DNA from 3 places in the Photobacterium sp. R1 genome. Region 3 is predicted to be linked to each of the others. Evidence: predicted binding sites of a transcription regulator. Region 3 holds the regulator's gene; each other region holds the start of a gene.
The links. Region 3 encodes PurR, which represses purine synthesis genes. Its sites were predicted from a motif close to TNANGNAAACGTTTNCNTNA; they were not measured.
Positions count from the first base shown of each region.

Region 1: the regulator PurR is predicted to act here: its motif matches at 1,514-1,533, upstream of purM (phosphoribosylformylglycinamidine cyclo-ligase).
Region 2: the regulator PurR is predicted to act here: its motif matches at 1,040-1,059, upstream of ACYP03_RS15045 (uracil-xanthine permease family protein).

Region 1 is NZ_BAAHZP010000023.1:12,105-15,386, reverse strand. It holds gene ACYP03_RS22955 (uracil-xanthine permease family protein) at 1-709, shown strand, start outside; gene upp (uracil phosphoribosyltransferase) at 772-1,398, opposite strand; gene purM (phosphoribosylformylglycinamidine cyclo-ligase) at 1,593-2,633, shown strand; gene purN (phosphoribosylglycinamide formyltransferase) at 2,637-3,281, shown strand.
Region 2 is NZ_BAAHZP010000008.1:163,439-166,720, forward strand. It holds gene recG (ATP-dependent DNA helicase RecG) at 1-963, shown strand, start outside; gene ACYP03_RS15045 (uracil-xanthine permease family protein) at 1,177-2,550, shown strand; gene envZ (two-component system sensor histidine kinase EnvZ) at 2,598-3,282, opposite strand, start outside.
Region 3 is NZ_BAAHZP010000005.1:136,295-139,576, reverse strand. It holds gene ACYP03_RS10465 (FecCD family ABC transporter permease) at 1-290, shown strand, start outside; gene ACYP03_RS10460 (heme ABC transporter ATP-binding protein) at 287-1,108, shown strand; gene purR (HTH-type transcriptional repressor PurR) at 1,454-2,464, shown strand; cyclic di-GMP riboswitch class I at 2,673-2,776, shown strand; gene ACYP03_RS10450 (TfoX/Sxy family DNA transformation protein) at 2,908-3,282, shown strand, end outside.

The sequences.
Region 1 (3,282 bases), on a different contig from region 3:
TGGTTACGGAACCAGTTTGTTCTTTGGCGTCGTCGATTTCACGGCGGTACAGGAAGCCAGCTGGTTCGCCATGCCGAACTTCACCATGCCTGAATTCAACATCAATGCCGTGCTGTTCATGATTCCGGTTGCGATTGCACCAGCTGTTGAGCACGTCGGCGACATGCTGGCGATTTCCAATGTCACCGGTAAAGACTACCTGAAAAAACCGGGCCTGCATCGCACCATGGCCGGCGACGGCGTAGCAACCATTGCGGCCTCTCTGGTCGGTGCGCCACCGAATACGACATATTCTGAAGTAACTGGTGCGGTCATGCTGACGAAAGCCTTCAATCCGGCCATCATGACCTGGAGTGCAGTTACCGCAATTGTGCTGGCCTTTGTCGGTAAACTGGGTGCCACACTGCAGACCATCCCTGTCCCTGTCATGGGCGGGATCATGATCCTGCTGTTCGGCTCAATTGCGACTGTCGGCCTGAATACCCTGATCAAAAATCAGGTTGACCTGCATAAATCCCGTAACCTGGTCATTGTTGCTGTCACGCTGGTGTTCGGGATTGGCGGCATGGCCTTCGGGATTGGCGAGTTCAGTCTGCAGGGCGTCAGCCTGTGCGGTATCGTTGCGATTGTCCTGAACCTGGTCCTGCCAAAAGATCTGGGTGAAAGTAAGGTTGTCGACAACGCCCAAATAGAATCATCTGACACATAAACTTTCTTGCTTCAGAAACAAAAAAACCGGCGCAATGCCGGTTTTTTTGTTCATCTGATGAATTATTTGGTGCCGAAGATCTTGTCACCTGCATCACCCAGACCCGGAACGATGTAGCCCTTGTCATTCAGCTTCTCGTCAATTGCTGCGGTGTACAGCTCAACATCCGGATGTGCTTTCTCCAGTGCAGCGATACCTTCAGGAGCAGCGACCAGAACCAGCACCTTAATGGAGCTGCAACCGTGCTCTTTCAGCAGATCGATCGTCGCAATCATAGAACCACCGGTTGCCAGCATCGGGTCAACCACCAGCGCCATACGCTCATCAATGTTGGAAGCCAGCTTATGGAAATAAGGGACAGGCTCCAGTGTTTCTTCATCACGATAGATACCGACCGTACTGATACGGGCGCTTGGCATGTGCTCCAGCACACCATCCATCATGCCCAGACCTGCACGCAGAATCGGTACAACAGTCACTTTCTTCCCTTTGATCTGTTCTACCTGAACCGGGCCGTTCCAGCCTTCAATCGTGATGGTTTCTGTTTCGAAGTCAGACGTCGCTTCATAAGTCAGCAGGCTACCCACTTCCGTCGCCAGCTCGCGGAAACGCTTGGTGCTGATGTCACCTTCACGCATCAGACCAATTTTATGCTTCACCAGCGGGTGTTTTACCTCAACGACTTTCATCTTGGACTCCTACACAACAAAGTTTCAAAAAAATCGATCCATTATACACTAGACCATCCTCATACAGGTAGGAAATAGCGACTTGTCTGGTCAGGTTTCCGTCACCAGGAATATTTGACGCAAACGTTTTCCTTTCCGTCCTGACTACTGTTATCATACTGCGGATTTTACGATTTAACCGGTGAGGATCTGTTGTGAGCGGTAATCATTCTTCTCTAAGTTACAAAGATGCAGGTGTCGATATTGATGCAGGGAATGCCCTGGTTGATCGAATCAAAGGGGTGGTCAAACGCACGACACGTCCTGAAGTGATGGGCGGTCTGGGTGGTTTTGGTGCCTTGTGCTCACTACCGACCAAATACAAAGAGCCAGTGCTGGTCTCCGGGACTGACGGTGTCGGTACAAAGCTGCGTCTGGCGATGGATCTGAAGAAACATGACACCATTGGAATCGATCTGGTCGCGATGTGTGTCAATGACCTGATTGTACAGGGTGGTGAACCGCTGTTTTTCCTCGACTACTACGCCACCGGCAAACTGGATGTCGATACCGCAGCCAGTGTTGTCAGCGGGATTGGTGAAGGTTGCGTACAGGCCGGTTGTGCTCTGATTGGCGGCGAGACTGCTGAAATGCCGGGCATGTACCACGGCGAAGATTACGATGTCGCAGGATTCTGTGTGGGCGTGGTTGAAAAGTCTGAAATTATCGACGGCACCAAAGTTCAGGCAGGTGATGCCCTGATTGCTGTTGCTTCCAGCGGCCCTCACTCCAACGGTTATTCACTGATCCGTAAAATCATCGAAGTCTCTCAGGCCGATTTGAGCAAAGACCTCGAAGGCAAATCTCTGGCAGAACACCTGCTGGAGCCCACCCGTATTTATGTCAAATCAGTTCTGAAACTGATGGAAAGCTGCGAACTGCACGCAATTTCGCACATTACCGGCGGCGGTTTCTGGGAAAACATTCCACGCGTCCTGCCAGAAGGCACCAAAGCGGTCATCGACGGTAAAAGCTGGGAATGGCCAGCAGTGTTCAACTGGCTGCAGCAGGCTGGTAACGTAGAAACCCATGAAATGTACCGCACATTCAACTGCGGCGTTGGTCTGGTCATTGCTCTGCCTCAGGCTCAGGCAGCACAAGCGGTCGAACTGCTCAACGCTGAGGGCGAAAACGCCTGGCTGCTAGGTACCATTGCACAGGCTGCCGAGGGTGAAGCCCAGGTGGAGATCAACTAAACAATGAAAAACATTGTTGTCCTGATTTCCGGCAGCGGCTCGAACTTGCAGGCTATTATTGATGCCTGTGAAAGTGATGTCATCACACACGGCCGCATAGCTGCCGTGGTTTCGAACAAAGCTGATGCTTATGGTCTGGAACGAGCCCGTAATGCCGGCATTGCAACAGCCCATCTGGCCGCGAAAGATTATGCTGATCGTGACACTTTCGATCGGGCACTGGCTGAAATCATCGACGGATATCAGCCGGATCTGGTCGTTTTGGCCGGTTATATGCGGATCCTGAGCAGCGAATTCGTCCGTCACTATGAAGGCCGGATGCTGAACATCCACCCGTCTCTGCTGCCGAAATATACCGGCCTGCATACCCACCAGCGAGCGCTGGATGCCGGTGATACCGAGCACGGTACCAGTGTCCATTTCGTTACTGAAGAACTGGACGGCGGACCTGTCATCCTGCAAGCCAAAGTCCCAATCTTCGAGGGCGATACTGCCGACGAAGTGATGGCCCGAGTACAGCAGCAGGAACACCGCATTTACCCGCTGGTCTGTCAGTGGTTCCTGGAAGGCCGGGCGGTCATGCAGGATGACGCAGCTTATCTGGATGGCGCTCGTCTGGCACAGCATGGTTACGCTGCTGACGAATAAT
Region 2 (3,282 bases), on a different contig from region 3:
ATGGTGGTCGGCACCCATGCCCTGTTCCAGCAACAGGTGATCTTCAGCAATCTGGCGTTGGTCATCATCGATGAACAGCACCGGTTCGGGGTGCACCAGCGGCTGGAACTGCGGGAAAAAGGCGCAAATGATGGCCGTTATCCGCACCAGCTGATCATGACGGCCACGCCCATTCCCCGGACGCTGGCCATGACCGCGTATGCCGATTTGGAAACCTCAGTGATCGACGAACTGCCGCCGGGCCGGACCCCCATTCAGACCGTCGCGGTTTCCGATGCCCGCCGCGCAGATATCATCGAACGGATCCGTGCCGCCTGTCTGAACGAAGGACGCCAGGCATACTGGGTCTGTACCCTGATTGATGAATCTGAAGTGCTGGAAGCCCAGGCGGCATCCGACACCGCCACTGAGCTGACCGCCCAGTTACCGGAGCTGAAAATTGGTCTGGTTCACGGCCGGATGAAAGCGGCTGAAAAGCAGGACGTGATGCAACGTTTCAAAGCCGGTGAACTGCACCTGCTGGTTGCCACCACCGTGATTGAAGTGGGTGTTGATGTTCCCAATGCCAGCCTGATGATCATCGAAAACCCCGAACGGCTGGGTCTGGCGCAGCTTCACCAGCTGCGCGGCCGGGTTGGCCGGGGCAGCGTCGCCAGCCATTGTGTGCTGCTCTATCATGCCCCGTTGTCGAAAACGGCTCAGCAGCGACTGGGCGTCCTGCGGGAAAGCAGTGACGGCTTCGTGATAGCCCAGCGCGATCTGGAAATCCGCGGTCCCGGTGAGCTGCTCGGCACCAAACAGACCGGCATTGCAGATTTCAAAGTGGCCGATCTGGTCCGCGACCAGCACCTGATCCCTCAGGTCCAGAAGATGGCGCGATACCTGCACGATCAATATCCGTCCAATGCCAAGGCCATTATTGAACGCTGGCTCGGTCACCGGGAAAACTATTCCAACGCCTGAACCGGACGAACCCGCCCGTTCCAGTGAAATCGCGGTCTGATGCCGCTGTTTTCTGCTTTCACACACCAAAAACAACATGCGCAAACGTTTGCTAATTTTGGGTTCGTCATTACAATAGGGGCCAATTTTGACCCAAGGGTCCTTTTTCGGCTTCAAACCTGTCCACTCAGATCCCCTTGAGAAGCCGACCTGTCGACGTAATAAGGATTGACCATGACCGGCCAGCACCAAGAAATTGAACGTCCCCGCACATCTGATTTGATTTACCGCCTTGAAGATCGTCCGCCCCTGCCGCAAACCCTGTTTGCAGCATTGCAGCACCTGCTGGCCATGTTCGTGGCCGTCGTCACCCCATCGCTGATCATCTGTCAGGCTCTGGGACTGCCGGCCAGCGACACCAACACCATCGTCAGTATGTCGTTGCTGGCCTCAGGCGTTGCGTCGTTCATTCAGATCCGGACCATCGGCCCGGTGGGTTCCGGCCTGCTGTCGATTCAGGGCACCAGCTTTAACTTTCTCGGCCCGATTATCGGTGCCGGGCTGGCAATGAAAGCCGGCGGTGCGGATGTGCCGACCATGATGGCTGCTATTTTCGGCACCATTCTCGCCGCTTCCCTGACAGAAGTTGCCATTTCACGGATTTTACAACATACCCGCCGGGTCATTACCCCGCTGGTGTCCGGCATTGTGGTGACTTTGATTGGTCTGACGCTGATCCAGATTGGCCTGACGTCAATTGGCGGTGGCTATGCCGCCATTGAAGACGGCAGCTTCGGCAGTCTGGATAAACTGCTGCTGGCCGGGATCGTCCTGGGGCTGATTGTCCTGATGAACCGGATGAAGAACCCGTATCTGCGTGTTTCATCCATTGTGATTGCGATGGCCGCCGGAACGCTGGCCGCCTGGCTGATGGGCATGATCAGTATGGAGCGGCTCGCCGAAACCACCCTAATCGCCATTCCTGCCCCGATGCAGTACGGACTGGGTTTTGACGGGTCGCTGCTGATCCCGCTGGTGATTGTCTTTGCCATTACGTCACTGGAAGCCATCGGAGATATCACGGCAACCTCAGAAACCTCAGAACAACCGGTCAGCGGCCCGGTGTACCTGAAGCGGATTAAAGGCGGCGTGCTGGCAGATGGGATCAACTCAGCACTGGCTGCAGTGCTGAACAGTTTTCCAAACTCAACCTTCAGCCAGAACAACGGCATCATCCAACTGACTGGCGTTGCCAGCCGTTACATCGGTTATTTTGTCGCTGGGATGCTGGTGTTGCTGGGTCTGTTTCCTGTTGTCGCCAATCTGGTTCAGCTGATCCCGGAACCTGTACTGGGCGGCGCCACCATCGTGATGTTCGGCACTATTGCCGCATCCGGGGTGCGGATTATTTCCCGTTGTGAGCTGGACCGTCGTGCCATTCTGATCATGGCACTGTCGTTCTCGATGGGACTGGGGATTGCGCAGAAACCGGAAATCCTCCAGTTCATGCCTGAGATTGTGAAAAGCATTCTTTCATCCGGCATGGCTGCCGGTGGCCTGACGGCGATTCTGCTGAACCTGATTCTGCCGGAAGAAAAGAAAGACTGATTGACGGACAGCGTCCTCCCATCACAAATGAGAGGGCGCTGTGCCTGCTAGGATTTCACGGCGCGCTTGCCGTTCTGTTTTACCGGACGCAACGGCAGACTCACCTGGACTTTCAGCCCCCCTTCGCTGCGGTTACTGAACTGAATGTCACCCTGGTGCTGATCCACTATCCGCTTCACAATCGCCAGTCCGAGTCCGGTACCTTCCGCATCGCTGCCGCGGGCAATGTCACCGCGGGTCAGGGGTTGCAGCATCTTCGCCACCTGATCCGGTTCAATCCCGGGACCGTCATCTTCCACACAGAACCAGGCCATCTGGCGATCCGCCGTCATCCCGCTGGTGACCCGAACCCAGCCATTGCCGTAACGCAGCGCATTAACCACCAGGTTACTGATCAAACGCTTAATCGCGACACCATTGACATACACTTTGCCATTGATGAGACCCAGCTCCTGCTCAATCCCCCGCTCAATGCCGCCTTCTGCCTCTGCCACATCTTCCACCAGCAGATTCAGATCATGAAGTTCCTGCTCCTGCAAATGGGTCGACTTCAGGTACTCCATAAACTGACTGATGATGGCATTACACTCTTCAGTGTCTTTAATCATGCTCTCAGCCAGATAGGCGTCTTCCGGGGACATCATTTCCGTCGCCAGACGAATTCGGGTCAGCGGGGTCCGCAAATCATGGCTGACCCCGGCCAGGAGTAAAGCCCGGTCATCTTCCAGCTGT
Region 3 (3,282 bases):
TGCTGATTTTATTTTGCGCGGCTGGTGTGGGTGTCGCTGTCTCCTTATCCGGCGTGATTGGCTTCGTCGGTCTGATTGTGCCGCATCTCGGCCGTATGCTGGCTGGCCCGAATCACAAAACATTATTGCCACTCTCGGCTTTACTGGGGGCACTTATCTTGCTGGTTGCCGACATGCTGGCCCGTGTTATTGCCGCACCAGCCGAACTGCCGGTCGGTATCATCACCGCTTTACTGGGAGCCCCGTTCTTTATTGCTCTGCTACTGAAACAAAAAGGCCGTTTACAATGATTCATCATATCGTTCGCCCTCTTCGCCCCCGGCACGAAAAACAGCAATCACCGGTGCTTTCAGCCGAGGGTTTATCACTGCAACTTGGCGGTAAAACGTTACTGGATCAGCTGAACATCAGTTTCCGCAGCGGAGAGTTAACAGCTTTACTCGGCCCGAATGGTGCCGGTAAAAGTACTTTACTCAAAGTGCTTTGCGGTGAAATCAGTGCCAAAGGCAATGTGTACTATTTTGGTCAAAAGCACAGCGACTGGCAGCCATCCCTGCTGGCCAAACACTTGGGTGTACTCCCTCAGCACAGCAGCCTGTCTTTTGGTTTTACTGCGCAGGAGGTCGTTGAACTTGGCTGTATGCCACTTGGTTTGAAGCGCACAGATTGTCTCCGAATTACCCGGGAATGCATGACGGCTGTTGGGATCTGTCACCTGAGCCAGCGTCAGTACCCCACCCTCTCAGGCGGCGAGAAACAACGTGTTCATTTTGCCCGTGTACTGGCTCAGCTCAGCAATGCGGAAGACCAGTGCATTTTAATGCTGGACGAACCGACCTCAGCTTTAGACCTTGCCCATCAGCACAGTTGCCTGAAACTGGCAAAAGATATGGCCCGTAAAGGAGCCGCCGTCATCCTGGTCATTCATGACCTCAATCTTGCAGCTGAATACGCAGACAGACTGGTATTGCTGAATAAGGGGAAGATACAAGCAGACGGTGATGCCTGGCATACCCTGACCACTGAGAATATCAGTTCCGTTTATGGTTCCCCGGTGATCATCGAATCTCACCCCCGCGGGCACTTTCCGATCGTCCTTTCAGCCTGAACCTCCTGCAAGGGCATCGCTGAGCCGTTGCCCTTGCACAGTACTTACAATGTAAAGACTGAAACAACTTTCAAGTTGCCAGTATTCTTGAGCTGCATCAAGATTCCCCCCACATTTCAAGAGAAACGTTGCACTGTGCGTGAGTCCTTGTAGAATGTGAGCGCAAGCGATTAACCGATGAAATAAATAGCAATAGAAAGTCAGACTTCATATCGGTGTAAGGTATTGTTACCACTCGGCCTGAGCCACTCATTTCCCGCCGCTATCCTCGCAGAGAAGCGGCGTTTTAGCGTCTGGCAAATATGAAAAGACCCTGTTCAGGGCCTGAAGACTAGAAGAACAATTATGGCAACCATTAAAGATGTTGCACGTATGGCAGGTGTATCTACTACCACAGTCTCACACGTGATCAACAAAACCCGCTTTGTAGCGGAAGCAACACAGAAAAAAGTGTTGGCGGCAGTTGAAGAATTGAACTACGCGCCAAGCGCCGTCGCGCGCAGCCTGAAATGTAATACAACCAGCACCATCGGCATGCTGGTGACAAAATCGACCAACCCATTCTTTGCCGAATTGGTGCATGGCGTTGAAGAGTACTGCTATAAATCCGGTTATACGCTGATTTTATGCAACACCGAAGGTAATCTGGCCAAACAGAAGGATTACCTGCGCATGCTTTCTGAAAAGCGTGTGGATGGTCTGCTGGTGATGTGTTCTGATCTGGATGATCAACTGCTGGAACAGTTAGAGCGACAGCCTGATCTGCCCATGGTTATCATGGACTGGGGTCCTGCACGCCCAAAAACAGATAATATTCAGGATAATGCAGAACTTGGTGGTTATCTTGCCACTCGTCATTTTATTGACAATGGACACACTAAAATTGGTTGTCTTTCCGGCCAGAAAGATAAATCTACCTGCCGTGAGCGGCTGAAAGGTTTCCATAAAGCCATGAGCGAAGCTGGTCTGACGGTCAATGAAAACTGGATCATTGAAGGTGATTTCGAATGTGAATCTGCCGTAGATGCAGCCAATGCTTTTATTGCCATGAAAGAGCGTCCAACTGCTATTTTCTGCTTCAATGACATTATGGCAATGGCCTTAATCAGTACATTTGAACAAGCAGGGATCAATGTACCAAATGATATTTCAATTATTGGTTATGACAATATTGATCTGGCCCCGTACTTTTCACCACCTCTGACAACAATCCACCAGCCAAAACGCCGTTTAGGCAAGACTGCTGTGGAAATCCTGATGGAACGCGTGAAAGATAAAAACCATGAATTTCAGACTTTTGAGATCAATCCTGAGCTCGTGGTTCGCCGTTCCGTCAAAAAAATAACACATCCATAAAAAACGATATTAACCTACATATATTGATAAACAGCCGATATAAACACCCATATCGGCTATGTTTATATGGAATATTACTACGCTACAGAGGAATTGATGGGATAATCAGTTAGTTTCTGTAAAATTTATACGATTTTTATTGCGAAGAGTATCACAATTTTTTGTGCGATCGATATCAAATTTGTCTTATTGATATATGATTAAACAGTCACGAACAAGGCAAACCATCTGAAAGGATGGGACGCAAAGCTTCCGGCCTAAAAGCAATGACTTAGTGATAAAGTTATTACTCATGGTAGCGGGGTTGCCGATGGATGAAGTGAAGTTTATGGGACACTTTTGTCATTCTTATGACAAAAGACTCATAATCTTATGCACAATTGAATCCTCGCTCCGTTGTTTGGTGACTTCTTTTGTTGAAATTTCTAACCGAGAAAAGAAGCATGGACAAACCACTACTGAAAGATTCAATTCGTTTATTTGAGAAATTTGGCCAGATTAAATCTCGCTCAATGTTTGGCGGTTTTGGCATTTTCGCAGGTGAAACGATGTTTGCTCTAGTTGTTAGCGACAAGCTGCATCTGCGCGCTAACGCGAAAAATGAAGAAACCTTTAAACAAGCTGGCCTCAAACCGTACGTTTATCAAAAACGCGGTTTTCCTGTCGTCACAAAACACTATGCCATTCCGGAAAACTGGTGGGAAACCCCAGAAGTCATTCTGGAGCACGCTGAAGTTTCTCTTAATGCAGCACAGGCTGACAAAGAGAAAAAAATGCAGGCTAGCCCTAACCGCATTAAAGATCTGCCAAATCTTCGC